DNA from 3 places in the Kribbella sp. CWNU-51 genome. Region 1 is predicted to be linked to each of the others. Evidence: riboswitches for the same ligand, from Rfam matches in the RefSeq annotation. Region 1 holds a riboswitch; each other region holds the start of a gene.

Region 1 (9,676 bases):
ATGATGCGGTTGACCAGCGTGGACTTGCCCACGTTCGGCCGGCCGACGATCGCGAGCACGGGCAGCGGCCCGGTGTCCTCACGGTCGTGCGTAGGCTCGGCGAAGTCGTAGCCGGTGGGCAGGTCAGTCATCAGGGTCCTTCTTGTCTGGCGCGCCCGGGAGGGGGTGGCCGGTGGCTTCGACGGCCGCCCTCACATGGGCTCGCAGCACGTCGCCGATCTGGTCGGCAACCGCGCGTACGTCGGAATGCCTCCTGGGAAAGGGTACGCGCTCCACCGTGAACGGCTCGCCATAGACCACATCGACCCGGCTCCCGGCCGGTGGGAAACCCTCGACGTCGCCGTGCGGCAGCCTGGTCCCGAGCAGCGCCACCGGGAGGATCGGCGCGCCCGTCACCATGGCCAGATACGCCACTCCGATCCGGATCCGGCTGAAGTCGCCCGGGCCGCGGGTGCCTTCGGGGTAGATGTTCAGCACCCGGCCGTCGCGGAGCACCTTGATCGACTGCCGGACCGCGAGGACGTCGTACGCCGATCGGTCGACCGGGATCTGCCCGATCCGCCGGAGGATCTTGCCCTGGAGTCCGCCGAACACCTCGATCTTGCCGAGCTGGTGCAGCATCCGGGGCGCGATCGCCCCGAGCAGCGGCCCGTCAAGCAGGCTCAGGTGGTTCGGGGTCATCAGCACCGGACCGGTTCGCGGGAACCGGTCCTCGTGGTGAACGGTCAGCTTGTACTTGCGCCGGAAGTACGGCTTGGCGACCGTGCGCATCGGCAGCGCGAGCCGGTACGGCAGCCGAGGCAGATCGTCGGTGCGTGGCAACTCCAGGTGCCCGGTCAGCTCCGCGGTCATGCTGCGATGCGCTCTGTCATGACTTCGGCCCGCGCGGGGCGGCCTCGGCCTCCTTCGCGAGACGGCTGATCACGTCGATGACCTCCTCCAGGGACAGATGCGTCGAATCGATCGTGACCGCGCCGTCGGACGCGACCAGGAACTCCGACACGGTCGCGTCGTCGGCGTCCCGGCGGACGATCTGGTCGCGGAGTTGCTCGGCGGTCACCGCCCCGGCCGCCAGCTCGGCGCCGCGGCGCGCCATCCGGGCGTCCTGGTCGGCGGTGAGCAGCACCTTGAGCTCGGAGTCGGTCGCGACCACGGTGGCGATGTCTCGGCCCTCGACCACGATCCCGCCGGTCGGCTGGGCGTCGTCGATGATCGCCCGCTGGCGCCGGATCAGCTCCTTGCGGACGTCCAGGTTGGTGGCGATCTTGGAGACCGTCTCGCTGATCCGCGGCTCCCGGATCGCGGTCGTCACGTCGGTCCCGTCGGCGATCACGAACTGGTGCGCCGGGTCGGTGCTGACCTCGAGCCGCAGATCCCGGGACCGCTGCGCGACCGCCGCGGTGTCGTCCAGGTCGAGGCCGTGCTCGAGGGCCGACCAGGTCACCGCCCGGTACGTCGCTCCGGTGTCCAGGTAGCGCAGCCCCAGCCGGCTGGCGACGCCTCGCGCGGTGCTCGACTTACCGGAGCCGCTCGGGCCGTCCACAGCGATGATCATGCCCCGAAGATTACCTGTGGCAGGGGACAATCCGCCGATCAGGACCGGCTACCGGTGGACGACCCAGCCGCGCTCGGTCAGTACGTCGACCAACTGGTCGACCGAACCGGGTTTGACCGCCAGCTCGACCTCACCGACCGGACGGCCCGGACTGTGGTCGATCCGCAGGTCCTCGACGTTCGCGCCGGACTCGGCCGCGTCCGCGAACAACCGGGCCAGCTGACCGGGCCGGTCGGGGATGGTCACCAGCACGGTCACCAGGTCGATATGCGGCGTACCGTGCTTGCCCGGCACCCGGACCGCACCCGAGACGCCGAGCCCGAGGATCGAGGTCAGCTCCTCGGCGGCCTCTTCCTTGCCCAAGGCAACGAGTAGGCGATCGAGCTCACCGCGGATCTGCTCGAGCAGGCCGGTCAGGGCGGTCGAGTTCGCGGACACGATCTGGGTCCACAGCTTGGGGTCGCCGGCCGCGATCCGGGTCACGTCCCGGACGCCCTGGCCTGACAGCTGCAGGTGCGAGGTCGGCGCGTCGGCCAGCGTGCCCGCGGCGAGCGCCGACATCAGGTGCGGCAGGTGTGACACCCGGGCGACGCCGAGGTCGTGGTCCTCGACAGACAGCTCGACGGTCCGTGCCCCGGCCGCCTCGGCCAGCCGCCGTACCAGCTCGATCGCCTCGGGCGAGCTGGTGCCGTGCGGGGTGATCGCCCAGGTCGCGCCGTCGAAGAGGTCCGCGCGGGCGGCGAGTGGCCCGTTGCGCTCGGAGCCGGCCATCGGGTGACTGCCGACGTACCGGCTGAGGTCGCCGGTGAGCTTGCCCGCGTCGGCGAGCGGCTTCGACTTCACGCTGGCGGCATCGGTGACGACCGCGTCGGTCTGCTCCAGCTGCTCGGCGATCACCGCGCCGACGTGATCCGGCGGTACGGCGACCACCACGAGCTGCGGCTCGATCTGGACCAGCCGCGAACCCGCGCCGATCCGCTCGGCCATCAGCGCGGTGTCCGGATCGGCATCGACGAGCTCCACCACGACACCCAACCGCGCCAGCGCCAGGCCGATCGACGTACCGATGAGTCCGGTGCCGACGATCCGAACCGGACCGCGCAGCTCGGTCACTGGGCGCCCGTCAGGTCTGGACGGAGAGCTACCGCGCCGTGCAGGTAGACGTGCTGGATCTTCTCCCGGGAACGTGGGGTCTCGGTGTGCACCATCAGCCGGACCACGCGCGGCAGGGCGTGCGGGACGGCGATCTCCTGCATGCACATCAGCGGTACGTCGGTCAGCCCGATCTGGCGGCCGGCCACGGCGGGAAACTCCGAGTGCAGATCCGGCGTGACGGTGAACAGGATGCTGATCAGATCCTCGTTCTCCAGATCGTTCGCCTCCAGGACCGCCCGCACCAGCTCCGCGGACCGCTCGAGCAGATGCTCGCGCTCGTCCACGTCGAGCTGAGTGGCACCCCGGATCGCCCGTACCGCCACGTCTTCGCCTCCTTGGTCGTCTGTCTCCAACCCTAGAGCAGAGTGGTCAGAGAGTGGACAGCCGTCTCGGATAGTGCCGCCTCGAGCAGCCTCCGGGCCACCGGAAGCAGCCCGGCGTCCCGGACCGGTGCGAGCGGATCAGTCAGTTGCCGACGACGGCGGAACGATCCCGGCGGTTGGCCGTACGCGGCGGAGAATCGGCGGGAGAAGTGGTACGGATTGCTGTAGCCACAGTCGGACGCGATCTCCGCGATCGTCGCGTTGGTGCGCAGGAGCGCGGTCGCAGCCCGGGCCAGCCGGATCAGATCCAGGGCGTACGCCGGTCCGCAGGCGTACCGCTCCCGGAAGAGCCGGTGCAGGTGTCCAGCCGACAGATTCGCCGCGGCGGCCAGCTCCGGGACGGAGATGATTCGCGGGCCGCTCCTCGCCCACACGGTCGCGACATGGTCGACCAGGCGCCGGACAGCATCCGGCAGCTCCTCGCGCGACTGGCCGGCCGGAGCGCTGAGGAAGACCTCCAGCATCGTCGCCACAAGCCGGTCGCTATGTCCCCGGACCGACGATGACGGTACGCCGGCAAGGTCCAGCAGGTAGGTGCACAGCCCGTCCAGCAGGCTCGGATCGGACCGGGATCGCACCGACGGCCAACTCGACGGATCGCCGAGTCCGCCGAAGTCCTCGATCTGGAAGTGCACGTACGCGTGTCGCGACGAGCGATCGCAGTCCCAGATATAAGCATCCCGGTTCCCGCGCCGAGCCAATGCCACCGTGCCCGGGCGAAGGTCCTCCTCCACGGTCGCCTGCCGGACGCCGGCATCGTCGTACACGTCGGTCCGCCACCGCGCCGAACCGCTCAGGATCCACAGCAGTTCGTAGTTCGGCAGCGTGCGTGGGCCATAGGTCGCCCCGGGCGGATAGTCCGCGACCTGGACCACGGAGTTCACGCTGATCACCGGGGGTTGCGATGTCACGAACAGATAGTAATCCGCACGCGCGCGACATTGGCCGGGCCTGGTCTGCTCTGAGACCGTGAAGCCGGTCATCGCCCCCGAGGCCGGATGGAGCATCAGATGCAGCCTGTCACCGCCGTACCGAGCTTCGCCGAGGTCACCGACGAGTTGGTCGAGTCCTTCCGGCGGGACGGCTTCGTCGTCCTCGATCAGGCTGTGTCGCCTGACCAGGTCACCGCGCTCCATGCCGCGGCCGAGGCTCTCTGCCGCGGTGACCTCGGCGTCATCGACGGAGGTCCGGCCGCCGAGCCGACCGCGGACGTCCTGCGCAAGTACCTGTGCATCCACCAGCCGCACAAGGTGTCCGACGTGGCGCTCGCGGCGTTGCGGGCGCCACGGGTGGTCGCGGCGCTGACCGCGGTGATCGGGCCGAACGTCAAGGCCATGCAATCGATGCTGTTCATCAAGCCCGAGGGGAAGCCGGGCCAGGCATGGCACCAGGACGAGTTCTTCATCCCGACCAGGGACCGCTCGCTGACCGCGGTGTGGATCGCGCTCGACGATGCCACCGTGGAGAACGGCTGCCTGTGGGTTCTGCCGGGCTCCCACCGCCGCGGTGTCATCTACCCCGACCGGGAGCAGGACGATCTCCGCTTCGACTGCACGGTGGAGGCGTTCGACTTCCCGTACACCGACGACGACGCCGTCCCGGTCGAGGTGCCCGCGGGTTCGGCGGTGATCTTCAACGGCTATCTGCTGCACCGATCACTGCCGAACACCGGCCGGCACGGCCTCCGCCGGGCGCTGGCCAACCACTACATGAGCGCGGAGTCGCTGCTCCCCTGGCAGTCCGTGCCACCTGGAGTCCACGTCGGCAAGCACGACTACCGCGACATCGTGATGGTGGCCGGGACCGATCCGTACGCCTACAAGGGCATCGACGATCTCGCTCGCCCGCACTCCCGCCGGGACAAGGACGGCGGGTGCGACCGCTGACTCAGCCCGCCTGAGCCTCGGCGGCGTCGACGGCCTGCTCCAGCAGGAGGGCGATCGTCATCGGTCCGACGCCGCCCGGGACCGGCGTGATCAGGCGGGCGACCTGGGCCGCCTCCTCGAAGTGCACGTCGCCGATGTTGCCCTCGTTGTATCCGGCGTCGACCACGACCGCTCCCGGCTTCAGCCAGTCGCCGCGGACGAAGTCCGGTTTGCCGACCGCCGCCACCACGATGTCCGCGGTCCGGACGATCTCCGGCAGGCCGACGGTCCGCGAGTGCGTGTAGGTGACGGTCGCGTTCGATGCCAGCAGCAACATCCCGACCGGCTTGCCGAGAATCGGGCTGCGGCCGATCACGACCGCGTGCGCCCCGGCGATCGGTACGTCGTACGCCTCCAGCAGGCGTATGATCCCGCCGGGCGTCGCGGACCGGAACCCGGGATCCCCGAACGCCATCGCGGCGAACGACCGCATCGTCACGCCGTCGACGTCCTTGGCCGGATCGATCGCCTCGAACGCGGCCCGCTCGTCGATCTGCGCCGGCACCGGATGCTGCAGCAGGATCCCGTGCACCGCCGGGTCGCTGGAGAGCTTGTGAATCTCGGCGACCAGTTCGCCGGTGGTCGTCTCCGCGGGGAGTACGACGCTCCGCGACGCGATGCCGGCCTTCTTCGACCGGTTCTGCTTCATCCGCACGTACGTCGCCGACGCGGGGTCATCGCCCACCAGCACCGTCGCCAGACACGGCTGCACGCCGGTCTTCTCCTCCAGAGCCTTCGCCCTGGCGGCCGCCTGAGCCACGATCTCCGCGGCGAGGTCGGTCCCGGTCATCAGTTCTGCAGTGGTCATGCGCGCACTCCTTCGGGCGTCGACAACAGGTCAGATGCCCAGGCGCGCGGCGCAGCCGGATTTCCGGCAGGCCGTTCCCCGGTGGTTCCCCACCTCAACGCCAGTCGCGGCCCACCGGTCAGGATACCCGGGCGGTCACCTCGGCGATGAACGTGTCGGCGACGCCGTCGCCGATGCGGGGGTAGGTCTGGGAGTGCGGGAGGCGGATGTCGCGGATCTCCTCGGCCTGGGTGACCAGGTGGTTGATCTGGGCCCGGCTGGTGGCGACGTCCGAGCTGTTGCCCTCGGCTCCTGCTTCGAGGACGCGGAGGGCCTCGCGGAGCGCCTGACCCCAGTAGAAGCTCGCGTCGAGCCAGGCATCGGTCTCGTCGGCGAAGGACGGGTCGGACACACCGGCGCGGATCTGCGCCGGAGCGTTCTCGATCGCCTCGAAGTACGGCTCGAGCTCCGCGATCGCGCCGGCCAGGTCGCCGCCCTCCCAGGTCGCCCAGAACTCGGCGATCTTCGCGGCCAGCACCGGCGCGTTCGCCAGGTGCAGCTTCCCGTCGTACGTCGTCAGGTCGGCGAAGACCTCGAGCGCCGCGATCGTCTCCGGATCGCCGGAGGCCCGCTCGGCGATCGCGCGACGCCAGGACGCCTGCTGGTCGTACGTCGCCGGGTTCCAGCCGAACTCCGCGAACGAGTAGAGCGCAATCTTGCTGGCCCCGGCCTGGTTCATCGGGTTCGAGATCACGCCAACGACCTGGTCGGCCAGGCCTGGCTCGCGGTTGCTGTAGTCCGCGAGCAGGATCCGGCCGTGCGCGTAGTCGTTGACCGGGTAGTTGTCCCAGATCAGGATGTCGTGCCCGAACACCGCCTTCGCCTCGGCCGCTTGTGCGCTCGTGATCGAGTGCGGGACGACACCGATCCCGGTCCAGTGCACGACGACCGCACTGTCCAGCTGCTCCCGGAGCGCCTGCTTGTACGGCGACTCGGTCACGTCGTAGTACTCGGTCGGCACCATCTGCAGCGGGGCGAGATCCGGCTTGGTCGCCACCCACTCGCGCTGGATCCGGTTCAGCAGGTCGCTCTGCGCCCGCCCGGCCCCGCCACCACCGGCGCCGTACATCTCCTCGTCCTCGGCGCTGTGCCACTTCTCGTACTCGATGTCGTCCAGCGGGACATTGAACGCCCGGACGCCGAGCTCGTAGAGCGCCTCGAACTTGGCGATCAGCGCCTGGAATTCGGCGTCGTCGGTGTAGCGGATCGAGAGGCCGGGTGAGAGCGCGAAGGTAAAGTCGACCTTGTTCCGCAGCGAGCGCTCGATCAGCTCGCCGAGCTCGGCCAGCTTGTCGGCCGGGTACGGGTCACGCCACTGCTCGCGGTGGTACAGGTCGTCCTTCGGGGCGTACTGGTACGTGTTCATCCGGTGCGCGCCGAGGTAATCAAGGTGATCGAGCCGGTCGGCGTGCGACCACGGCGTGCCGTAGAAGCCTTCGATGGAGCCGCGGTACCGCATCGTCGGCCAGTCGCGGATCTCGACGCCGTCCAGGTGGTTGCCCTGGACAAGCTGTGCGAAGGTCTGCGCGGCATAGAAGGTGCCGCGCCCGTCGACGCCCTCGAGCACGACCTGATTGCTCCCGACGGCAACGACGTACCCCTCGGCCGGCAGCCCTTCAGCGGGCCGTACTTCGAGGCCGCCTCCGCCCAACCGGATCGTGACGGCCGCTTCTCCGTCGATGATGGTCTGTACGCCGGCGCGCGTCAGCGTCTCGCGGACGACGCGCTCGGCGTCCGGGTCAGTGGTCGGACCGTGCACCAGCCCGATCGTGTCGCCGAGGTCGAAGCCGTCGTCGCGGCGGGTGGTCTGCTGCGGTTCTGGGGTCACGATCCCAAGCTTTCAGAGAAGTCCGGCGTGGTCGAGAGCGAGGTACGCGGCATCGATTCCCGTCATCGCGCCCGGAGTCCGGAGCTCGGTGCGGAACGCGTCCACTGTCAGCTCGACCGGGACACAGTCCTCCGTCTCGTCCAGCGCCTGCTTCCCGTCGGGACGGCAGCCGCGCGCGATCGCGACGTACTTGCGATAGATCGAGGACGCGGACGACCACTGCCAGCCGACCAGGTCGAGCGACTCGCAGGTGTACCCGGTCTCCTCCTCGAGTTCGCGGGCACCGGCCAGCGCCGGGTCCTCCCCTGGCTCGACCAGCCCGCCGGGAAGGTTCGTGACGATTCGATCCGGTCCGGCCCGGAACATCCGGACGGTCACGATCCGGCCCTCGGGGGTCAGCGGCAGGACAGTGATGCCCGCCGTGATGCCCTCCGCGGACTTCGGGCCGAACACGTCCCACTCCACCACGCGCCCGTCCGGCAGCCGGTAGCGCCGAAGGTTCACGGTCAGGAACCGGTGGAACCCCGGCTCCTCGCCGAGCAACTCCCACGGCTCCGGGTCGCCGGGACGAGACAGCTCAGCCGCCGCGGAGTCCGCGGCGGCTGAACCTTCAGCTGACTCGCTCACAGCGGCCGGTTGTCGTCCGGCTCCTCAGGCGGCGCGATAGGTACGTCGTCGTCCGCCGGCGCGACCGGGGTGTCGTCGGCCGAGGAAGCCGGCGTGGCGTCCTCAGCGGGCTTTGCCTCGACGGGTTCGGTCGGAGTCTCGTCCGGGCTGGACTCGGACAGGATGCGCGCCAGCGTCTCCTCGGAGATCCGCTTGAACTTGCGCACCTGCGTCCGGGTCCGGTCCAGGACGGCAACCTCGATCTGGTCCGGGGTCAGCTGGCGGACCTCGGTGCCGTCGTGGCTGAGCGCATCCACGGCCAGCCGGAGCGCGCCGGCCAGCGAGATGCCCTCCTTGAAGTGCTCGCCGACGTAGTCCGCGACCTGCTCAGCCGGTCCACCCATCACGGCGTACCCGCGGACGTCCGCGATCGAGCCGTCGTAGGTGAGCCGGTAGATCTGGTCCTCGGCCGTGCTGACGCCGACCTCGGCGACCAGGATCTCCACCTCGAGCGGCTTCTCACCGCCGGAGGAGAAGATCGCGCCGAGGGTCTGCGCGTACGCGTTGGCCAGCGCGCGGCCGGTGACGTCGCGCCGGTCGTAGGAGTACCCCCGCATGTCGGCCAGCCGGACGCCGGCGATCCGCAGGTTCTCGAACTCGTTGTACCGGCCGACGGCGGCGAACGCCATCCGGTCGTAGATCTCGGCCACCTTGTGCAGCGCGGGCGAGCGGTTCTCCGCGACGAACAGGATGCCGTCGGCGTACTGCAGGGCAATCGCGCTGCGGCCCTTGGCGATGCCCTTGCGGGCGAAGTCGGCCCGGTCCCGCATCAGCTGCTCGGGCGAGACGTAGAACGGAACGCTCATCGAAGGTGTCGTCCTCTAATCAGTCGATGGGGATCAAGGTCAGGTCAGGGACGCCGAGGCCGGGCCGTCGGGACGGTTGTGGCGCTCGGCCCAGGCCGCGTCGACGATCGCGGCGACCTCGTCCTCCGGCATCCGCCGGTAGCCGTCCGCGGTGACCACGCCGACCACCGGGAAGATCCGCCGCAGCATGTCCGGACCGCCGGTCGCCGAGTCGTCGTCGGCGGCGTCGATCAGGGACTGGATCACGGCCGTGACGCAGTCGGTCACCGAGCTGTCCTCGCGGTAGAGCTTCTTCAGCGCGCCGCGGGCGAACACCGAGCCCGAGCCGACGCTGTGGAAGTGGTGCTCCTCGTAGCGCCCGCCGGTCGGGTCGTAGGAGAAGATCCGGCCGCCCTTGATGTCCGGGTCGTAGCCCGCGAACAGCGGCACCACGGTCAGGCCCTGGAGCGCCATCGAGAGGTTGCCCCGGATCAGCGCGCTCAGCCGGTTGGCCTTGCCGTCCAGGCTGAGG
Region 2 (9,676 bases), 630 kb from region 1:
GCGGCGTTGGGTGTGGTCGATCCGGAGCGGGCCGGGACCGGATCCGGGCTGCTGCAGGCGTTCCGTCAGGTCGGCGGCACGGTCGGCGTCGCAGTCCTGGGCACGGTGCTGAACTCGGTCTACCGCGCAGGAGTCGACACGACCGGACTACCCGCCCAAGCCGCGGATGCGGTCGAGAAGGGGCTCGGTGGCGGGCTCGCCGTTGCGGCGAAGTCGGGCTCCGCCGACCTGCTGAACGATGTCCGGGACGCCTTCATGACCAGTCTCAACACCACCATGTGGGTGTCCGCGGGAATCGCAGTCGCAGGCGCCGTACTCGCCGCCGTGTTGATGCCACAACGGCGAGCGCCCGCTCCCAGGAGTGTGGAAGCGGGCGCTGCGCGAGTCAGCTGAGCTCGAGGCCTGGGTACAGGGGGTGCTTGTCGAGGAGTTCGGACGAGGCGGCCTTGGTCTTGTCCGCGACGCCGTCGGCGAGCACGTACTTCGCCTTGGACGGGGCGCCGGCCGACGTCGTGGTCGGCGTGGTGGCCGAGAGGACGTCGACGATGAGCTCGGCGACCCGGTCGAACTCGTCGCCGCCGAAACCACGGGTGGTCAGCGCCGGCGTGCCGATCCGGACACCCGAGGTGTACCAGGCGCCGTTCGGGTCGCGCGGTACGGCGTTCCGGTTGGTGACGATGCCGGCGTCGAGCAGCGCGGACTCGGCCTGCCGGCCGGTGATGCCGTACGACGAGACGTCGAGCAGCACGAGGTGGTTCTCGGTCCCGTCCGTCACAAGCTTCACGCCACGCTTCATCAGGCCCTCGGCCAGCGTGACCGCGTTGTCGGCGACCGCCTGCGCGTACACCTGGAACGACGGCTGCCGGGCTTCGGCGAGCGCAACCGCCTTCGCCGCCATCGTCTGGCTAAGCGGACCGCCCAGCACCATCGGGCAACCGCGGTCGACGGAGTCGGCGTACTCCGGCTGGCACAGCACCATGCCGCCGCGCGGGCCGCGCAGCGACTTGTGCGTGGTGGTCGTGGTGACGTGCGCGTGCGGGATCGGGTCGAAGTCGCCGGTGAACACCTTGCCCGCGACCAGGCCGGCGAAGTGGGCCATGTCGACCATCAGCGTCGCGCCCACCTCGTCGGCGATCTCGCGCATCTTCGCGAAGTTCACCTTCCGCGGGTACGCCGAGTAGCCGGCGATCAGGATCAGCGGCCTGAACTCACGCGCCTTGCGGGCGACCTCGTCATAGTCGAGCAGCCCGGTCTCCGCGTCGGTGCCGTAGGAGTGCTGGTTGAACATCTTGCCGGAGATGTTCGGCCGGAAGCCGTGGGTCAGGTGACCGCCGGCGTCGAGCGACATGCCGAGCATCTTCTGGTCGCCGAGCGCCTTGCGGAGCTTGGTCCAGTCCTCGTCGGACAGGTCGTTGACGTGCTTGGCGCCCGCCTCGGCCAGCGCCGGGGACTCGATCCGCTGGGCCAGGATCGCCCAGAAGGCGACCAGGTTCGCGTCGATGCCGGAGTGTGGCTGGACGTAGGCGTGCGGCGCGCCGAACAGGGCCGTGGCGTGGTCGGCCGCGGCCTGCTCGACGGTGTCGACGTTCTGGCAGCCGGCGTAGAAGCGGTGCCCGATGGTGCCCTCGGCGTACTTGTCCGAGAGCCAGTTGCCCATCGTGAGCAAGGTGGCGGGGGATGCGTAGTTCTCGCTCGCGATCAGCTTCAGCGACGAGCGCTGGTCGGCCAGCTCGGCCTTGATCGCGCCGGCGATGGTCGGTTCCACCGCGCCGATCACCTCGAGCGCGTTGCGGTACGCGGCCGATGCGGCGGCGGCATCGAAGGGTTGAGTCATCGTTGTCTCTCCTGCGGTTGCAGTGGGTCGAAGGCACCCAGGCGCACGGTGCCGACGGTCTTCGCTCCCCGGTGGTTCTCCACCTCAGCGCGCCAGTCGCGACCCGCTCACCCTATCGCGTACACACCCTTCTCCTGCGGCTTGTGTCCGAAGAACTGTGGCCTACAACCCTCGGATCTTCGGACGCAACGCGATCAGAGGGCGCGGGCGAGGATCGGGGCGAAGGGGGTGGTGCGGGGGAGGGTGCCCAAGACGCCGGCCCAGTCGCCGGCCAGCCTGGACGCGACGAAGGCGTCGGCGACCTCGGGTGCCGAGTGCCGGACGAGCAGGGACGCCTGGAGGCAGACGGCCATCCGGGCGGCGAGGCGGCGCGCGCCGGCCTCCGCCTCGGACACATCGGCAAGCGTTTCCAGTACGTCGTTCACCGCGGCATCGAGGCGGTCGTCCGCACCCCGTGCCGCGCCGACCTCGAGCAGCCACGCGTCCAGCGACTCCGGCCTTCTGAGCGCACGGAGGACGTCGAGCGCATTGACGTTCCCCGATCCTTCCCAGATCGAGTTCAGCGGCGACTCGCGGAACAGGAGGGGAAGGCCGGACTCCTCGACGAACCCGTTACCACCCAAGCACTCCAGCGCCTCCGCCACCATGAAAGGCGTTCGCTTGCACACCCAAAACTTCGCCAACGGCAGCCCGATGCGGCGGAACGCGGCGGCCTGCTCGTCTCCACCGGCCGACGCGTCGGCCGCAGCCGCAAGCCGCATCCCCAGAGCGGTTGCCGCCTCACTCTCCAGGGCCAGGTCGGCCAGGACGTTCTGCATCGCGGGCTTGTCGGCGAGGAGCCCACCAAAAGCCGAGCGGTGGCGGGTGTGCCAGAGGTCTTCTACGAGGGCGCGGCGTTGGAGGGCGGCCGAGCCGAGCACACAGTCGAGGCGGGTGGCGGCGACCATTTCGATGATGGTGCGGACGCCGGCGCCCTCGTCGCCGAGGCGATAGCCGATCGTGCCGTGGAACTCGACCTCGCTGGACGCGTTCGAGCGGTTCCCGAGCTTGTCCTTCAACCGTTGCAGGGCGAACGCGTTCCGGTTGCCATCGGCAAGCACCCGGGGCACGACGAAGCAACTCAGTCCGTCCGGCGCCTGCGCGAGTACGAGGAAGACATCGACCTGCGGCGCCGAGCAGAACCACTTGTGACCGTTCAGCTGATATTCACCGTCCGGCCCGGTCGGCGTCGCGGTGGTCAGATTGGCCCGGACGTCCGAGCCGCCCTGCTTCTCGGTCATCCCCATCCCCGCGAGTACGCCGGTCTTCTCGGCCGCGGGCAACCGGCGTACGTCGTACGACGTGGCCGCGAGTTGCGGGATCCACTCCTTCGCGAGCCGCTCGTCCGCCTTGAGCGCCGGGACCGCGGCGTACGTCATCGAGATCGGGCAGCCGTGACCCGGCTCGACCTGGGACCAGACATAGAACCCGGCGGCCCGGGTCAGATGCGGCGCCGGGCGGTCGCTCGTCCACGGCGCGGCCTGCAGCCCGAACCCGACCGCACGCTCCATCAGCCAGTGCCAGGACGGGTGGAACTCGACCTCGTCGATCCGGTTCCCGTAGCGGTCGTGGGTGCGCAGGACCGGCGGGTGCTGGTTGGCCGGGAGGGCCTGCGCGAGCGCCTCCTCGGAGCCCGCGACCGCGCCGATCCGGTGCAGACCGGGGTCGCGGGCGAGATCGGCGTACGGACGCAGAGCGTCACCGAGCGGGGTGTCGTCGGTGAAGAAGTTCACCCCCTGCAGTGGGGGAGCCTGGTTCGTTACAGCAAATGGGTCCGCCATGTCAGTACGGTAAGCGGTATGGCACGTTCAGGGGCAGGACCCCGTGGTGGGAGCTCCCTCTCATTGGCATGGGTCCGCAAAGTCCCCGCGACGACCTGGAAGCTACTGACCCAGACCGTCGGGGTGTGTATGCGCTACCGGGTCACCGGTCTCGCGGCCGAGGGGGCGTTCTTCGCCATCCTCTCGCTGCCGCCGCTGATCTTCGGGCTGGCCGGAAGTCTGGGCTACATCGCGAGCAAGTACTTCGAAGTCGAGACGATCGCCGACATCAAGCAGCAGATCGCCGCGCTCGCCGCCCGCGCGCTCACCGACGAGTCGGTGCAGAGCGTGATCGTGCCGACCCTGAACCAGGTGCTGAACGGCGGCCGGCCGGATGTGATCTCGATCGGTTTCGTGCTGGCGCTGTGGTCCGGCAGCCGCGCGCTGAACGTGTTCGTCGACACGATCACGATCATGTACGGGATGGGTGGCAGGCGCGGCATCGTCCGGACCCGGGCCCTGTCGTTCTCGCTGTACTGCGCCGCCCTCGTCATCGGTGTGATCGTGCTGCCGCTGGTGCTGGCCGGCCCGAACGCGGTCGACGCGCTGCTGCCGCACCGGCTGGACTTCCTGAACCAGTTGTACTGGCCCGTCGTGACGATCCTGTCCGCGGGCTTCTTGAACACGCTCTACCACCTGTCGGTGCCGCTGCGGACGCCGTGGGTGTCGGACCTGCCGGGGTCGTTCCTGGCGTTGTCGATCTGGATCCTGGGCAGCTTCGTGCTGCGGTGGATCCTGCAGAGCACGGTCGGCGGTACGTCGATCTACGGTCCGCTGGCGGCGCCGATCGCCGTACTGATGTGGCTGTACATGACTGCGATCGCCGTACTGATCGGTGCGGCGCTGAATGCCGTCGTCGACCGCCTGTGGCCGCACAAGGCGCGGGTGGTGGAGCTCGCCGCGCAGAAGGAGGCCGAGGAGGACGAGGTCGAGCCGGTGATGAAGGCGGAGCCGGAGCGGCACCACCACGAGCACCCGGTGACCCCGCTGACGGTGGAGGAGCGGCCGGAGACCGCCGTTGCGCGGAAGGTCGAGGCGCTCGGTGAGCATCGGCCGCGCGTCGTCGAGGAGCCTGCCGCCTCTGACGCGCCCGCGGTTCCTGACGCGCCCGTTGCTTCTGACGCTGCGGACGAGGCGGATCGCAAACCTGCCTCAGTCGGAAAATCCGGTGCGAAAGGTGAGGGCGACGACCTACGCTGACGGCATCGCGACAAGCGGTCCTCGATCAGGACCGCAGGACTGGAAGGGAGGCACCGCCATGAGCTTCCATCGGGCCCACCGGGCCGATGTCTCCCACACCGTCCGTCCGCTGAGCTGATCTCGCGGCCGGACCCTCCGAAAGGTTCGCCGCATGTCAGCCACACTCCAGGCCCTGGGACTCGACAGTTCCACGGCCGACTTCCTGCAGTCCGTCCCGCGTGACCTCGTACCGGGACGCGTCGCCCGGGTCGACAGGGGCCTGGCGACGGTACTCACCGAGGACGGGCCGGTCCGCGCGACCTGGTCCGGTGCGATCCTTGCGGCGATGGCCAGTGACGCGCAGGCCGGCCCATGTACAGGGGACTGGGCCGTACTGCGGTTCTGGCCGGACGAGCGGATCACGCTCGAGTCCCTGGCGCCTCGTCGTTCGGCGATCGTCCGCGCCGAGGTCAGCGGTACGTCGAAGGGCCAGGTGCTGGCCGCCAACGTCGACGTGATCGCGATCGTGGTCGGCCTCCATCCCGAGCCGAACATCGGCCGGATCGAACGCTTCCTCGCGCTGGCGTGGGAGAGCGGTGCGCGGCCTGTCGTCGTACTGACCAAGGCCGACCTTGTCGGCGACGCCGACGCTGTTGCCGAGGACGTGGCGAACGCTGCGCCCGGTGCCGACGTACTGGTGTGCAGTGCGACCACTGGCGACGGTTTGGCGGCAGTGCGGTCGCTGCTGGACGGTAACGCGACTATGGCGTTGCTGGGATCGAGTGGCGCGGGCAAGTCCTCGCTGGTGAACGCACTGGCCGGTGTGGAGCTTCTGGATGTGCAGGACATCCGTGACGACGGCAAGGGACGCCATACGTCGGTGCGGCGCGAGCTGATCGTGCTGCCTAACGGCGGGGTCGTCATAGACACGCCAGGGCTGCGGGGGATCGGCCTGCAAGAGTCGGGGGAGGGGCTGGCAGCTGCGTTCCCGGACATCACGGCGCTGGCCGAGCAGTGCAAGTTCAAGGACTGCGCGCACCTCACTGAGCCAGACTGCGCGGTCCAGGCGGCCTTGGCGGACGGCACGCTCCCGGTCCGTCGCTACGAGAGCTGGACCAAGCTGCAGCGCGAGGCCGCGTTCATGGCCCGCCGCAACGACCTCCGCCTCCGCGCCGAGACCAAGAAACAGTGGGCGCGCGCCTCCAAGTCGTACCGCCGGGACGTGAACCCGCGGCCGTAGCCCGTGCTCTCGTGATGAAAGGATCGGGAGCATGAATCGTTCGGTACTGGTGACGGGAGCTTCGCGGGGCATCGGTGCGGCGACGGCGCGGGTCTTCGCGGCCGCGGGGGATCGGGTGGCGGTGCACTACAGCGCATCGGCCGACGCCGCGGCCCAGGTACTGAAGGAGCTGCCGGGGACCGGACACGTGCTGGCACACGCCGATCTCGCCGACCCGGTCGCGATCCAGACGATGGTCGACGACGCGGCGACTGGTCTGGGCGGCATCGACGTACTGGTCAACAACGCCGGCGTCTACCATCCGCACCGCATCCGCGAGACGACGTACGCCGAATGGCAGCAGGCGTGGGCCGACACCCTCGCCGTGAACCTGGTCGGCCCGTCGAACGTCACCTGGTGCGCCGTCCGCCATATGAGCCGCGGCGGCCGCATCGTCAACGTCTCCTCCCGCGGCGCGTTCCGCGGCGAGCCCAACCAGCCCGCGTACGGCGCCTCGAAGGCAGCGATCGTCTCCTTCACCCAGTCCCTCGCCCGGGCGCTCGGACCAGAGGGGATCGCGGTGACGGCGATCGCCCCCGGCTGGACGGTCACCGACATGGCCGCCGTACACCTGGACGGCGACGGCTACGACCGCCGCCGCCTGGAAAGCCCGCTCGAACGAGTTGCCGACCCTTCGGAGGTCGCTGCCGCGATCCTCTACTTCGCCTCTCCAGAAGCCGAGTTCGCCACCGGTACCGTCCTCGACTTCAACGGCGCCTCCCAACTCCGGATGTAATTCAGTCGGCAGACGCGCCCGGACTGGCTAAGGTCCTGATCATGCATCGCATCCTCACCCCGCCGACCGCCGCCTAGGCGGACGGTCAACCGGTAGTGCCCAGGCTCTGACCTGGGCTCCTTCGGGCTGTTCGCAGAAGCCCCACGTCATCTTGCGAACACACCCCGGAGTCTGCAATGCATCACCGTCTCGCGTCCTCATCCAGGTGCGGTTTCCTCTACGTCACCCTGGCCGGCATCGCCTGGGGCACCGGCGGCCCGACCGGCGCGCTGTTGTTCGACCACGCCGCCCTGGGCTCCACCGCCGTGTCCTTCTGGCGCCTCGCCGCCGCTGCTCTCTGGCTGGCCCTGGCCCGCCTCGTCCTCCGCCGAGCCCCGATCCGCCCGCTGCTCGCCGCATCACCACTGCGCTACCTATTGACCGGCCTCGGCCTGGCCGTCTGCCAACTCGGCTACTTCGCCGCCATCCCACAGGTCGGGGTAGCTGTAGCCACCGTCGTCGCCTTGGGCGCCGGCCCGTTCTTCATCGCCCTAGGCGCCCGAGAACGCATCACCCCGGCTCTACTAGCCGCGGTAGCCGGCCTGGCCCTCCTCGTGTCCAGTGGAGGTGCCGGCTCCGCAGCCCTGCTGGGCATCGCCTTCGCACTGCTGTCCGCAGCCGGTTACGCCCTGACTACTCTGCTCAACCGCAACGAGCCGGATCCCATCTCACGCGCCTTCCTGGGCTTCGTTGCCGGCGCCGCACTCCTCTTGCCGTTAGCAACCATCGACGGCATCATCCCCACCGCGGCCGGCTGGCCCTTGATCGCCTACTTCGGCCTGGTCCCCACCGCCCTCGCCTACACCCTGTTCTACGCCAGCCTCACCACGCTCCGCGCCTCCACCGCTGCAGTAATAGCCCTCATAGAACCTGTAGTCGCCGCAGCCCTCGGCGTACTCCTCTTCCAGGAGCACCTGACCACCCTCAGCCTGGTGGGCGCCGCCGTACTGCTGGCCGCAGTGGTCCAACACGCACGACGGGAGTAACAACCCAACCGCGGCGCTGCCGCACAAACGACGAAGGCGAGGTGTGCCTGCGTGTTCCGCAGGCTCACCTCGCCTATCGCCTTCGTGGACGATACTGGGATCGAACCAGTGACCTCTTCCGTGTCAGGGAAGCGCGCTACCGCTGCGCCAATCGTCCAAACAACAACACACTCAACAATACGCACGTCTGAGGGTGTCGAGGTGGAGACGGGATTCGAACCCGTGTACACGGCTTTGCAGGCCGTTGCCTCGCCTCTCGGCCACTCCACCAGTGAGAAAGCTGGCCCGCCGAACCCTCTCCGAGCGGACGACCGGGTTCGAACCGGCGACCTCAACCTTGGCAAGGTTGCGCTCTACCAACTGAGCTACGTCCGCATCGCGCCGGTGACTGTTTCCGCTCGGTGCGAGAGCAGAACAGTAGCGCACTTTTCGCCCACGCAAAAACCGGATTCCAGGGTGTCGCGATGCGGACAGTCCGAGCGTGATTCTCACCTCATCCGTCACAACAGCCCCATCCGGCAAGACGCCGTTTGTCCACCCGCCACGCCGGACCGCGCGGCCTCAACTCTCCAGCGTTGCGAGGTCGACGTCGCGGAGGTAGTCGGAGTCGCCGCGCAGATCGATCGCGGTGATGAGGCCGTCGACGACCGTGAACACGAACACGACCTGCGGCCGGCCGTACTGCGACCACACCAGCCCGGCCAGCCCGTCGACCAACGTCAGCCTGGCTGCCTGCGCGCGCCCGGCGAACGACGCCGCGACCGCCCTCGCGCCGGACGCCATGGCGGCGGCACCACGTGCCGCGACGGCCGAGTCGGCCCGCACGACGACGCCGGGGTCGAGCAACTCGAGCAACGCCTCGAAGTCGCCACTGCGTGATGCCGCGAGGAACGCGCCGACGATCTCCTTCTGCCGGATCGCGTCGGTTCCGGACGGTTCCGGCGTACCTTGCACTCGACGCCGCGCCCGGCTGGCGAGCTGCCGCACCGCGGTCGGCGACTTGCCCAGGATCGGCGCGATGTCGTCGTACGGCACGGCGAACATGTCGTGCAGCACGAACGCGAGCCGCTCGGCCGGCGTCAGCGTCTCGAGTACGACGAGCAGCGCCAGGCCGACCGAATCCGCCTGCACGGCTTCCAGCTCGGGATCGGGTACGGCGTCGTCCGCGAACGCGGGGGACTGGTCGCCGACCGGCTGCTCGGGCCGCCGGCGCCGGGTCCGCAGCATGTCGAGGCAGATCCGGCCGACCACCGTGGTCAGCCACCCGCCGAGGTTGTCGATCGAGCCGGTGTCAGAGCGGCTGAGCCGGATCCACGCCTCCTGGACCGCGTCCTCGGCTTCGGGCTCGGAGCCTAGGATCCGGTACGCGACGACCTGCAGGCGGTCCCGATTCTCCTCGAACCGGGTCGCCAGCCAGTTGTCCTCACCCATCCCGACCACGTCCTTCTCCTGTGTCACACTCTGCGGCCCGGCGCCGTCATCCGATTGACGGTCCACCCGCCGCACATGTGACACCAGAATCCAGAGGAGCCCACCATGACGGACCCGGCCCGCCCGCTGTCCGAACGCAGGCAGGACACCCTCCGCCGGCTGGAGCACGACGTCGACGCCTGGGTCGCCACCGCCTCCCCGGACGGTACGCCGTACCTGATGCCACTGTCCTTCCTCTGGAACGGCGAGACACTCCTCCTGTCCACCGCGGCAGGCAACCCGACCGCCCGCAATCTCGCGAAGAGCCCGACTCTCCAGCTGACGCTCGGCCAC
Region 3 (9,676 bases), on a different contig from region 1:
GCGGACTTCACCGGCACGCCGGCGCCGTCCGGGTAGCTGAGGTCCAGATCGAACTGCATCGGCCGCCCGGCCGGTGTGCTGCCGTCGAGAGCTACGTAGGGGTCGTAGGCCGGACGGATCATCGGCGGCTCCACCGGATTCTCGTCCCTCCCGGCAGGTGCGGTGGCGGCGAATTCCCAGGCGGTCTTCGCCTCCCCGGACGTCGGGACCGCCTTGGTCCTCCAGCTGTGCTCCACCCGCCAGCGGGCCGGCCCTGCGGGCACGCCGAAGACGTAGCCAACATCCGGAACATCACCGATCAACTCGCCGTTGCGGTACAGCGCCAGCCGCTGCCCACCGACGATGGAACCGTCCACAATGCCGACGTGGTTGGCGTCCCCCATGCCGACCTGCAGGGTGAACGTGCTGTTCCACATGCTGTGGCTGCGGATCTGTGGATGCACCGCGGTACCGAGAGCTGAGCGGACCTTCTCACCGCGCTGGTACGTCCGGACCGGGTCGTCACACAGTCCGGCATCGCCGCTGGCGGGTGCCTTCTCGCACTGCCACCACGCGATGTCCGGACCGGCGGACAGCAGCTCGACCTCGCGCGAGGGGGCCGTCACGGTTCGTTCGCTCGTCCAGTACATCCCGCTGTACCTGCTCTGGACGCCCCGGACGACGCGACGTTCGCCACCACCCCACGCGGTGCCGAAACTGGTCTCGACCGAGGCCATGTCGCGCACGGCCTTCCGGTCGACCGGCTTGACCAGCGGCGCGCTGAAACGGTTCGCGCTCTGGTAGACCTGGTACAGGTCCGGGGTGTCGTGGTGGGTCTTCCTGGTCGACTTCAGCTGCCACCGGGTCACCGCCTCGGCGAAGCCGCCCTTGGGAGCGGCCGTGGGCGTCACGTACAACCGGCCGGCAGCGAGATCCTCCGCCGTCACCGGCAGGTCGTCGGCCTGCCAGCTCTGCGCGTCCTTGCCGCGCGTGAAGCCGATCGTGCCCTCGACGACCGCAGTCGGTTGGCCCTCCACCACGGGAGCCTTCACCTGGACCGCCTGACGGGCGTCCAGTGTGAACGACGTGTTGCCGGCCACGGTGACGTTCGACTCGATGGCGAACGTCATCGTGTCCCCCGTCGGCACGAAGCCGTACGCCATGTGCACCCCTGGCGTGATCCGGCGGGTTCCGCGACCCTGGTCGTCCAGGAGGATCTGGTCGTAGTGACCGTCGGTGCTGTTGAAGACGTTGACGTAGCCACCGGAGACCGGCTTGCCGTTGCGGTCGAGTACGCGGACCGAGGCGTCGTACATCGGCGGCTCGTCGTAGGCGTTCAGGGCCAGCCGCAGCTGTCGTTTCCCGGTGCTGTCGACGACGTCGAGCGCACCCTCCCAGATGTTGTCCGAGAGCGCGGTCCACGGCCCGACGATGTCGCTCAGGCCGGCCGGGTCGAAGGTCACCGTGGCGTCGGCGGTCCCTCCGGCAGGCACGATCAGGGTGGCAGGCGTTACGACGACCGCCGACTCCGGAGCCGCCTTGTTCCAGAGGGTCACTTCCTTGTCGGCGAAGGTGAGCGTGACCGGCTCGGCACTGGGATTCGTCAGCGTCAGAGTGCGCTTCTGCGGCGAGTCGTCGGGGTGGCGGATCGCCGCGTAGTCGATCACGCCGACGTTCGGCACCAGGCCGGTCGGGGACGTCGCGACGTCCAGGTTCACCCTGCCACTGCCGTACCACCCCGTGAAGATGCCGGTGCTGTCGGCAGCACTGCTGCTCAACCGTGCCTTCAGTTGCTGCCAGGTCAGCTCCGGGTGCTGCTGGAGCAGCAGCGCGGCCGAGCCGGTCACCAGCGGCGTGGACCGGGACGTACCGAGGCCCATGGCGTACAGATCGCCGTCGCGGGCACCGGCCCGGGCGCCGAGGATGCCGGTGCCGGGCGCGGCGATCTCCGGCTTCTGCCGCCAGGAGTACGTCGGGCCCATGCTCGTGAACCGGGCCCGGTTGCCGGCAGGATCGAGCGCACCCACTGTCAACGCGGAGGCAGCCGTACCAGGCGTCTCGACCGAGAACGGCGTGGCGTAGAGAAGGTCCCCGTCGTCGCCGGCCGCGACCACGAACAGCGCACCGCTTTGCGCCGTCAGCCGGTCGACCGCATCGGCCAGCAGGTCGTCACCCTGGTACGGCGCACGTGCACCGAGGCTGACGTTGACCAGGTCGGCGTGCTGCCCGACGGCCCACTCCATCGCCGCGATCAGCTCGGACACGGTGCCCTCGCCGGCCGCGTTCAGGATCTTGCCGGAAATCAGTTCGGCTCCGGGTGCGATGCCCTTCCGGGCGCCGTCGGACCCGGCGCCGTTGCCGGCCACCAGCGACGCGATCTGGGTGCCGCGACCGAAGTCGTCCTGCGGGCCTTCGCCGGTGAAGTCCTCGGTGGCCGTCACCTTGCCCTCGAGTGCCGGGTGGCCGGTGTCGATGCCGGAGTCGAGAATTGCGACCTTCACGCCGTGACCGTCGAGGCCGCGGCGCCACGCGGTCGGCGCCTGCACCTGCTCCAGGTATCCGTCCAGCGGTGCCGCTGCGGCCTTGGAACCGCTACTCGGCGGCGTCTTGCTCGTCGGCGCGCCGGTCCCGGGCGCCGACTCAGGCGCACGGTCACCATGCAGTGCAGTGTCCAGCCAGATCTTGGCCGGCAGGGCGGACCGGGCGGCCGTCAGGGCCGAACCGAAGGCCGTCGCCCGGGACTTCTCGATCCGGCCCGCAGTGGCACCGATGCTGGCCAGCGTGCGGCTCGGGGTGAATCCGGCGTTTGCCATCGTCCGCGCGCCGGAACTCTCCCGCACGATCACGGGCAGGTCCGCGCGGTGCGCGTCGTCGTACCCCATCTCGACGAGGCCGGTGACGTCGAACAGGGCAGGGTCGAGTACGCCGGGAACCAGGCTCGCGACGTCGTGCGGGATCACGCTGATCCGGCCGTGGTCGTTGCGTACGGCGTACCCGACCGCGGGCGCACCGTCGCGGGACCGGACGTCGACCTGCGGCTTCCCGTCCGGGCCGGGCCGCAGCGTGACGTGTTCGCCGGTCAGCAACGTGACTGTGGCGGGACTCCTGAGTACGGGGGCCGGCTGGACGACCGGCGTGCCGGCTGTCGGCGCTGCGGTAGCAGTGACTGGAGCAGTCAGCCCGGACAGCGCCAGGGCGCCGCTGGCCAGCAGCGCCGGTATCGGTAAAGATCGTGGAAGCCCCACCGGGCACCATCCTTGCTGTAGGCACCGGTCAGGTGCGGACGTCTTGCCATAGGCACCGATCCGGTGCGTCGAGACCTTTGGTATCCGATCCCACCCGGCGCGGTCACGAGACTGCCGTGACAGGAGGCCGACATGACCGGAATCAGTCACCCGCCGACCGACAGCGGTCGCACCCGACTCGAGGCGTACGTCGACGGGTGGCGGCGGCACGACATCGCGGCCGTTCTGGACACGTTGACCGACGACTGCGTGGTGATCGAGTCGTATGGGCCGGTCTATCGGGGCAAGGCGCGGGTCGAGCAGTGGATGAACGCCTGGTTCGGTGCCGGCGGCACCGTCGACGCCTGGGAGATCACGTCATCGGCAGCGGCCGGCGACACGCTGATCGTCGAGTGGCGCTTCGAGTGCACGTGGAAAGGCGAACCCGGCGCCTTCGACGGCGGCACGATCGCGCGACTCGACCAAGGCCGCATTGCGTACCTCCGCGAGTACGCGACCACCGCTGCGCTCTATGACTGGACCGGAGTCTGGCGCGCCTAAGTCTGGATCCGTGGATGCTGACCGGTCCGGCATCCCGCGATGGCAGCCCTGTCATGGGATATCCGGCGCTCCGGTCGGTTCCGTGGGTGTTGCCCGTGCCGTCGACCGGATCGCCAGGCCATCACAACGAGGCGACGACGAAGGTCTCCCACGGAGAGGCCCAGCGTCTCGGCGATTGTGATGGCCTGGAAGTCCGCCCACAGCCCTCCCCGCGGCGGGGACGGGTCTGGTGATGCCGCGGCGCTGACCGGACCTGCGCCACTCACCAAGCAGCGCGATGCCGGCGATGTCCCGCTCGGCCGCGAGCCCTCGGCGGCTGACGGACCGGGTTAGTGAGTGCCCCACGTCCGCCCACGCCGAGACCCACGGGCCGGCCAGGCCAGGCTGGGGAGGATCTCCCACCCAATCCGGGACGACATCCTCCCACCCCCGGCGGCAACCGACACAACACGGCCGACCGCCTGGACCCGAAGGACGCGAACGAACCACCCACCGATGCGTCAGCCGGATATCCCCTCGAGTAGGTCGGAGGCGGTGGGCGGGATTGCGGGACGAGCGCCGGACCGGTCTATGGATCCGGGCTAAGGTGTTGGTAGACCGCGACTGGCGAGGGTGGAGTACCACCGGGGAGCGGGTTGTGGACAAGGCGTCGTCCGCCTGGGCGCCTCCGGCTCTCGTTCGGAGGCTCCTGATGCGCTACGGCATGAATCCCCACCAGCCCGCCACGATGACGGCTCTCGACGGCTCCCCGTTCACAGTCGTCTCGGGCTTTCCGTCGTACATCAACGTCCTGGATGCCCTGACCGGGTGGCAGCTCGTCCGCGAGGCGTCCGGTGCCTTCGGCGTACCGGCGGCTGCGTCGTACAAGCACGTGTCGCCCGCTGGGGCGGCGCTGGGTGGCAGCGTGGCCGGCGCCTACCTGCGTGCCCGCGATGCCGATCCCAAGTCGTCGTACGGCGACTTCGTTGCCGTCTCGCATCCAGTCGACGCGGAGCTCGCCGGCGTGCTCAAGCGTGTCGTGTCGGACGGGATCATCGCGCCCGGGTACGACGATGGCGTGGTCGGGACGTTGGCTGCGAAGAAGCGCGGGAGCTTCCTGGTGCTGGAGGCGGACCCGGCGTTCGAGCCGCCGGCGGAAGAGGTTCGCGAGTTCTACGGACTGCGGTTGACTCAGCGGCGGGACGACGTACCGCTGACTCGTGAGCTGCTGGATCCCGCGGTGTCGGATGCGGCGGCCCGGGATCTCCTGCTGGGGCTGATCGTGGTGCGCTACACGCAGTCGAACACGGTCGCGATGGTCAAGGACGGTATGACGATCGGCGTGGGCGCCGGGCAGCAATCGCGGGTGGACTGCAGTCGGCTCGCCGGCGAGAAGGCTGCCGCGTGGTGGGCGCGCCGTTCGACTGACGCGCTCGCGGATGTGTCGATGGTGTCCGACGGTGCGCTCCCCTTCGTCGACAACGTCGAGGAAGCGCACCGGTACGGCGTCGCGCATATCGCCGAGCCGGGCGGGTCCATCCGGTCCGACGAGGTCGCGAAGGCGTGCGCAGCGCACGGCATCACCTGGTCGCCGACCGGCGTCCGGCTGTTCCGGCACTGATCAGGCGACGTCGACCTTGGGTGGCTCGCGCTCGGCCGGGGCCGGCTGCGGACCGCCTTCCAGCTGGATGTCGGGAATGATGCGGTCGAGCCAGCCCGGCAGCCACCAGGCCCGGTCGCCCAGCAGCGTCATGACGGACGGGACCAGGACCATCCGGACGATGCTGGCGTCGATCAGGACGGCGACGGCCATGCCGACCGCCAGCATCTTCACCGTCGGGTCGTCGTCGAGGACGAAGCTCAGGAAGACCACGATCATGATCGCCGCCGCGGTCGTGATCACCCGCGCTGTCGCGCCGATCCCGATCGCCACGGCGCGATGGCTGTCGTTCGTCGCGATCCAGGCCTCGTGCACCCGGGACAGCAGGAACACCTCGTAGTCCATCGACAAACCGAACACGATCGCGAACATCAGCATCGGCACGAACGACGGGATCGGCACCTTCTCGTCGATCCCGACCAGGGAGGATCCCCAGCCCCACTGGAAGACCGCGACGATCACGCCGTACGCGGCGCCGACCGACAACAGGTTGAGGATCGCGGCCTTGACCCCGATCAGCAGCGAGCGGAAGGCCACGGTGAGCAGCAGGAACGCGAGCAGCACCACGGCGCCGATCAGCCACAGCATCCGCCCGGCCACCTTCTCGGTGAAGTCGACGTACCCGGCGGTGGTGCCGACGACGAAGGTCGGCTCCTGCTGCCCCGCGAGTACGTCGTCGCGGATCCGGTTGACCAGATCCTCGGTCTCCGCCGACGACGGTGACGTGGTCGGGATGACGGTGATGATCGCCGTCGTACCGGCGCTGTTCATGGTCGCCGGTTGGACGGCGGCGACCCCGGCGGTCTTCTGCAGCGTGGACGTGAGGCCGGTCAGCAGGGTCTGCTTGTCGGTCGAGCTCTCGGACGGGAGCTGTACGACGACCGTCAGCGGACCGTTGGCCCCCGGGCCGAACCCTTGGGCGACCAGGTCGTACGCCTTCCGGCTCGAGTCCGCCGCCGGATCGGTGCCGGCGTCGAGCTGGCCCAGATTCATCGAGAACAGTGGGATGGCCAGGACGAGCAGCACGAGGGTGGCGGCGATGCCGTACGGCCACGGCCGATCGCTCACCTTGCGTCCCCAGCGGGCGAACGCGCTCTGCTCGTGCTTGAGGTCGCGCTGCTCGCGCTCCTCCGCCCGGTGCTCCGCCACGGCTCGCTCGTCCGGGAGCCCGGCCTCGAGCTCCCGCTCCTCCACCAGATGGTGCCGGTCCTTGCGGTTGAGGACGAGGAACTTCGCCAGGCCGAGCATCGCGGGGATGAGGGTCAGCGCCGCCAGTACGGTGACCGCGACGACGATGGCCGAGGACAGACCGAGCGCGCCGACGAACGGTACGCCGGAGACGTAGAGGCCGAGGATCGCGATGACGACCGTCCCGCCGGCGACCAGGATGGCCGCACCGGATGTCGACTCAGTGCGGCCGGCCGATTCCTCGACTCCTATCCCGTCCTCGAGCTGCTCGCGATGGCGCGACACCATGAAGAGCCCGTAGTCGATCGCGACGCCGAGCCCGAGCAGTGTGGCGACCGTCGGCGCCGAGACCGGGAACTCCTTCACCGCCGCGAGCAGACCGAGGATGGCCAGCCCGCCGCCGACGCTGAAGATCGCGGCGATCAGCGGCAGTCCGGCCGCGACGATGGACCGGAACATCAGGAACAGCAACAACAGTGCCAGCGCGAGGCCGATGGCCTCTGACAGGGTGTCGTCCGCCTGTTTCCCGATCTGGCCGGCGCCTCCGCCGTACTCGACCTGAAGCCCGGCGGCCCTGGCCGGCTGGACGGCGGCATCCAGTTTGTCGAGGTAGCTGCTGTCGAGCGACGCCGGCACCACCGAGAAGGAGACCGGAGCGTTGACGATGCTGCCGTCCTTGGAGATGTACGCCGTCTGTGACGTCGCCAGCGGATCGACGGCCGAGACCACGTCAGGCAGCTTGGCGACGGCGGCCATCGACGTCTTCACCGCTTCGGCCTGCTCGGACACCGTGCCGGTCTTCGCGTGGAAGACGATCGAACCGGAGTAGCCGCCTGCGGTGGCGAAGTCCTTGTTCAGGATGTTCAGTCCGGCCGACGACTCGCTGCCCGGGACCGTGTAGTTGTTCACGTACGTGCCGCCGAACGCGGACCGCAGCACGAACAATCCGACGACCAGCACCAGCCAGCCTGCGATCACGAACCAGTGGAACCGTGCGGCCCCCCGGCCGAGACGATCCAGAAACGCGTGCACAGGGCCCCCTCCCCCAGGCGCCCCCCAGGCGACGGCCCCGCCGTCGACCCCTCCGCCGACAGTAAGCCGGGCCCGACGCCCGTCACAACCCCTCGTTCCCGGGGCACACCCCTACGCCACCAACCGATCGCTGCCCGTCACCCGGACTGCAGTCTTTTCCTTTGGCGCGGTGTCAACCGCCCGCGACGCTGGGCAGGATCAGCAACTCATCTCCGTCGCTCAGCTTCGTCCCCAGCCCGTCCAGGTCGCGGATGTTGTCGTTGTGGAGGTAGATGTTGACGTGCCGGCGGACGGCGCCCTGCTCGTCGGTCAACCTCCGTCGCAGCACCGGGTCGAGGGCGGCGAAGGCCTCGGCGACGGTGGAGCCGTCGACCTCGACGCACTCAGCTCCGCCCGCAAACGGCCGGAGGACGGTCGGCAGGCGGACGGAGATCATCAGATCACCGCGGCGCGCACGGTGAGCACATCCGGCAGGTGACGTGCAACCTCGACCCAGGTGTCACCGGCGTCGGCGCTGGCGTAGACGCAGCCGTCGCGGGTGCCGACGTACACACCGGCCGGGTCGGCGGTGTCGGTGGTGAGCGCGTCACGCAGGACCGGGACATAAGACACATCGGGCAGGCCCGTGGTCAGCGGCTCCCAGGTCGCTCCGGCATCGCGGGAGCGGTAGACACGGCACTTGGCCTCGGTCGGGATCCGGTTGGCGTCCGCGATCAGCGGGAAGACGTACACCGTCGCCGGCTCGTGCGGATGCACCGCGATCGGGAACCCGAAGTCCGACGGCAGCCCGTCCGCGATCGACTTCCAGATCGCCCCACCGTCGTCGGACCGGTAGACGCCGTGATGGTTCTGCGCGAACATCCGCTCCGGTACGGCGGGATGCGCGGCCAGCTTGTGCACACACTGACCGAACTCCGGGTAGGGGTCGGGGAAGAACTTCGCCTGGATCCCGTGGTTCGCCGGCTCCCACGACGCGCCGCCGTCGGCGGTCCGATAGACCCCGCCGGTCGACATCGCGACGCTGACCTGCTCGGGATCGGTCGGATGCGGCAGCACCGTGTGCACCGCCTGACCGCCGAAGCCGGCGCCCCACTCCTTGCGGTGCGGATGGTCCCACAGCCCGCGGACCAGCTCGAACGTCACTCCCCCGTCGGTCGACTTCCACAGCGCCGACGGCTGGCTCCCGGCGTACACGACCCCCGGCTGACCGGCCGGTCCGGGCTGGATCTGCCAGACCCGCTCGAGTGAGGCGTCGGCGTCGGCCGGGAATCCGATCGATCCCTCCGGCGGCTCGGCCCAGGTCGCACCGAGGTCGTCGGAGTGGAAGATGGCCGGTCCCCAATGCTCGCTGGTCCCGCCGGCGAACATCCGCGGCCGCTCACCCCGGGTGTCGATGCCCACGGCGTACACGCCCTGCATCTCGAAGTGCGGCCCGTCCAGAGTCCAGTTCTGGCGGGCGGCATCGCTCCGGCCGATCCAGAGCCCCTTCTTGGTCCCGATCAGCAGTACGGCCTCGGACATCGTCGTCCTCCTCGTTCAGCGTGATGGACCTGCCACCACATTGATCAGCGGTTCGCCGGAGACGTAGCGCTCCAGCTGTGCGCGCACCAGGCGCGCCACCCGCGGCGCGAACGCCGTCGAGGCACCGCCCCGGTGCGGATTGATCAGCACGTTCGGAGCCGACCAGAGCGGATGACCGGCGGGCAGTGGCTCGGGGTCGGTCACGTCCAGCGCGGCGCTGATCCGTCGCGTGGCGAGCTCGGCCAGCAATGCGTCCGTGTCGACGACGACACCGCGAGCAACGTTCACCAACAGGGCGCCGTCCTTCAAGCTCGCCAGGAACTTCGCGTCCACCATCCCGCGCGTCTCCGCAGTCGCCGGCGTCAGCAGAACGACGACATCCGCCTGCGGCAGCAACTCCGGCAGCTCGGTGATCGGATGTACGCCGTCCCGAGCCCTCCGCGCGACCCGGATCACCTCACATTCGAACCCGCTCAGCCGCCGCTCCAGCGCCTCCCCGATCGACCCGTAACCCAGGATCAGCACCGTGCGA

Evidence for each region. A riboswitch is a leader RNA that binds a small molecule or an ion and turns the genes downstream of it on or off. The one in region 1 is predicted to bind ZMP and ZTP.
Region 2: another riboswitch for ZMP and ZTP. It lies ahead of ACXC9Q_RS06335 (glycine hydroxymethyltransferase); the one in region 1 lies ahead of ACXC9Q_RS03235 (bifunctional 5,10-methylenetetrahydrofolate dehydrogenase/5,10-methenyltetrahydrofolate cyclohydrolase).
Region 3: another riboswitch for ZMP and ZTP. It lies ahead of ACXC9Q_RS34345 (5-aminoimidazole-4-carboxamide ribonucleotide transformylase); the one in region 1 lies ahead of ACXC9Q_RS03235 (bifunctional 5,10-methylenetetrahydrofolate dehydrogenase/5,10-methenyltetrahydrofolate cyclohydrolase).

What each region holds. Positions count from the first base shown of each region.
Region 1 covers NZ_JBSXMZ010000004.1:253,238-262,913, reverse strand. Annotated here, with positions in the region: gene der (ribosome biogenesis GTPase Der) at 1-131, opposite strand, end outside; gene ACXC9Q_RS03265 (lysophospholipid acyltransferase family protein) at 124-852, opposite strand; gene cmk ((d)CMP kinase) at 869-1,555, opposite strand; gene ACXC9Q_RS03255 (prephenate dehydrogenase) at 1,604-2,668, opposite strand; gene aroH (chorismate mutase) at 2,665-3,033, opposite strand; gene ACXC9Q_RS03245 (helix-turn-helix domain-containing protein) at 3,066-4,004, opposite strand; gene ACXC9Q_RS03240 (phytanoyl-CoA dioxygenase family protein) at 4,104-4,979, shown strand; gene ACXC9Q_RS03235 (bifunctional 5,10-methylenetetrahydrofolate dehydrogenase/5,10-methenyltetrahydrofolate cyclohydrolase) at 4,981-5,826, opposite strand; ZMP/ZTP riboswitch at 5,856-5,944, opposite strand; gene ACXC9Q_RS03230 (beta-N-acetylglucosaminidase domain-containing protein) at 5,945-7,693, opposite strand; gene ACXC9Q_RS03225 (NUDIX hydrolase) at 7,706-8,320, opposite strand; gene prcA (proteasome subunit alpha) at 8,317-9,165, opposite strand; gene prcB (proteasome subunit beta) at 9,205-9,676, opposite strand, start outside.
Region 2 covers NZ_JBSXMZ010000004.1:884,847-894,522, reverse strand. Annotated here, with positions in the region: gene ACXC9Q_RS06340 (MFS transporter) at 1-393, shown strand, start outside; gene ACXC9Q_RS06335 (glycine hydroxymethyltransferase) at 386-1,834, opposite strand; ZMP/ZTP riboswitch at 1,863-1,942, opposite strand; gene ACXC9Q_RS06330 (acyl-CoA dehydrogenase family protein) at 2,029-3,654, opposite strand; gene ACXC9Q_RS06325 (YhjD/YihY/BrkB family envelope integrity protein) at 3,784-4,893, shown strand; gene rsgA (ribosome small subunit-dependent GTPase A) at 5,045-6,112, shown strand; gene ACXC9Q_RS06315 (SDR family NAD(P)-dependent oxidoreductase) at 6,144-6,887, shown strand; gene ACXC9Q_RS06310 (DMT family transporter) at 7,064-7,912, shown strand; tRNA gene ACXC9Q_RS06305 (tRNA-Val) at 7,998-8,069, opposite strand; tRNA gene ACXC9Q_RS06300 (tRNA-Cys) at 8,112-8,182, opposite strand; tRNA gene ACXC9Q_RS06295 (tRNA-Gly) at 8,215-8,287, opposite strand; gene ACXC9Q_RS06290 (sigma-70 family RNA polymerase sigma factor) at 8,474-9,409, opposite strand; gene ACXC9Q_RS06285 (pyridoxamine 5'-phosphate oxidase family protein) at 9,449-9,676, shown strand, end outside.
Region 3 covers NZ_JBSXMZ010000044.1:9,443-19,118, reverse strand. Annotated here, with positions in the region: gene ACXC9Q_RS34355 (S8 family peptidase) at 1-3,224, opposite strand, end outside; gene ACXC9Q_RS34350 (nuclear transport factor 2 family protein) at 3,357-3,764, shown strand; ZMP/ZTP riboswitch at 4,354-4,434, shown strand; gene ACXC9Q_RS34345 (5-aminoimidazole-4-carboxamide ribonucleotide transformylase) at 4,456-5,364, shown strand; gene ACXC9Q_RS34340 (MMPL family transporter) at 5,365-7,623, opposite strand; gene ACXC9Q_RS34335 (MoaD/ThiS family protein) at 7,796-8,059, opposite strand; gene ACXC9Q_RS34330 (WD40/YVTN/BNR-like repeat-containing protein) at 8,059-9,144, opposite strand; gene ACXC9Q_RS34325 (2-hydroxyacid dehydrogenase) at 9,160-9,676, opposite strand, start outside.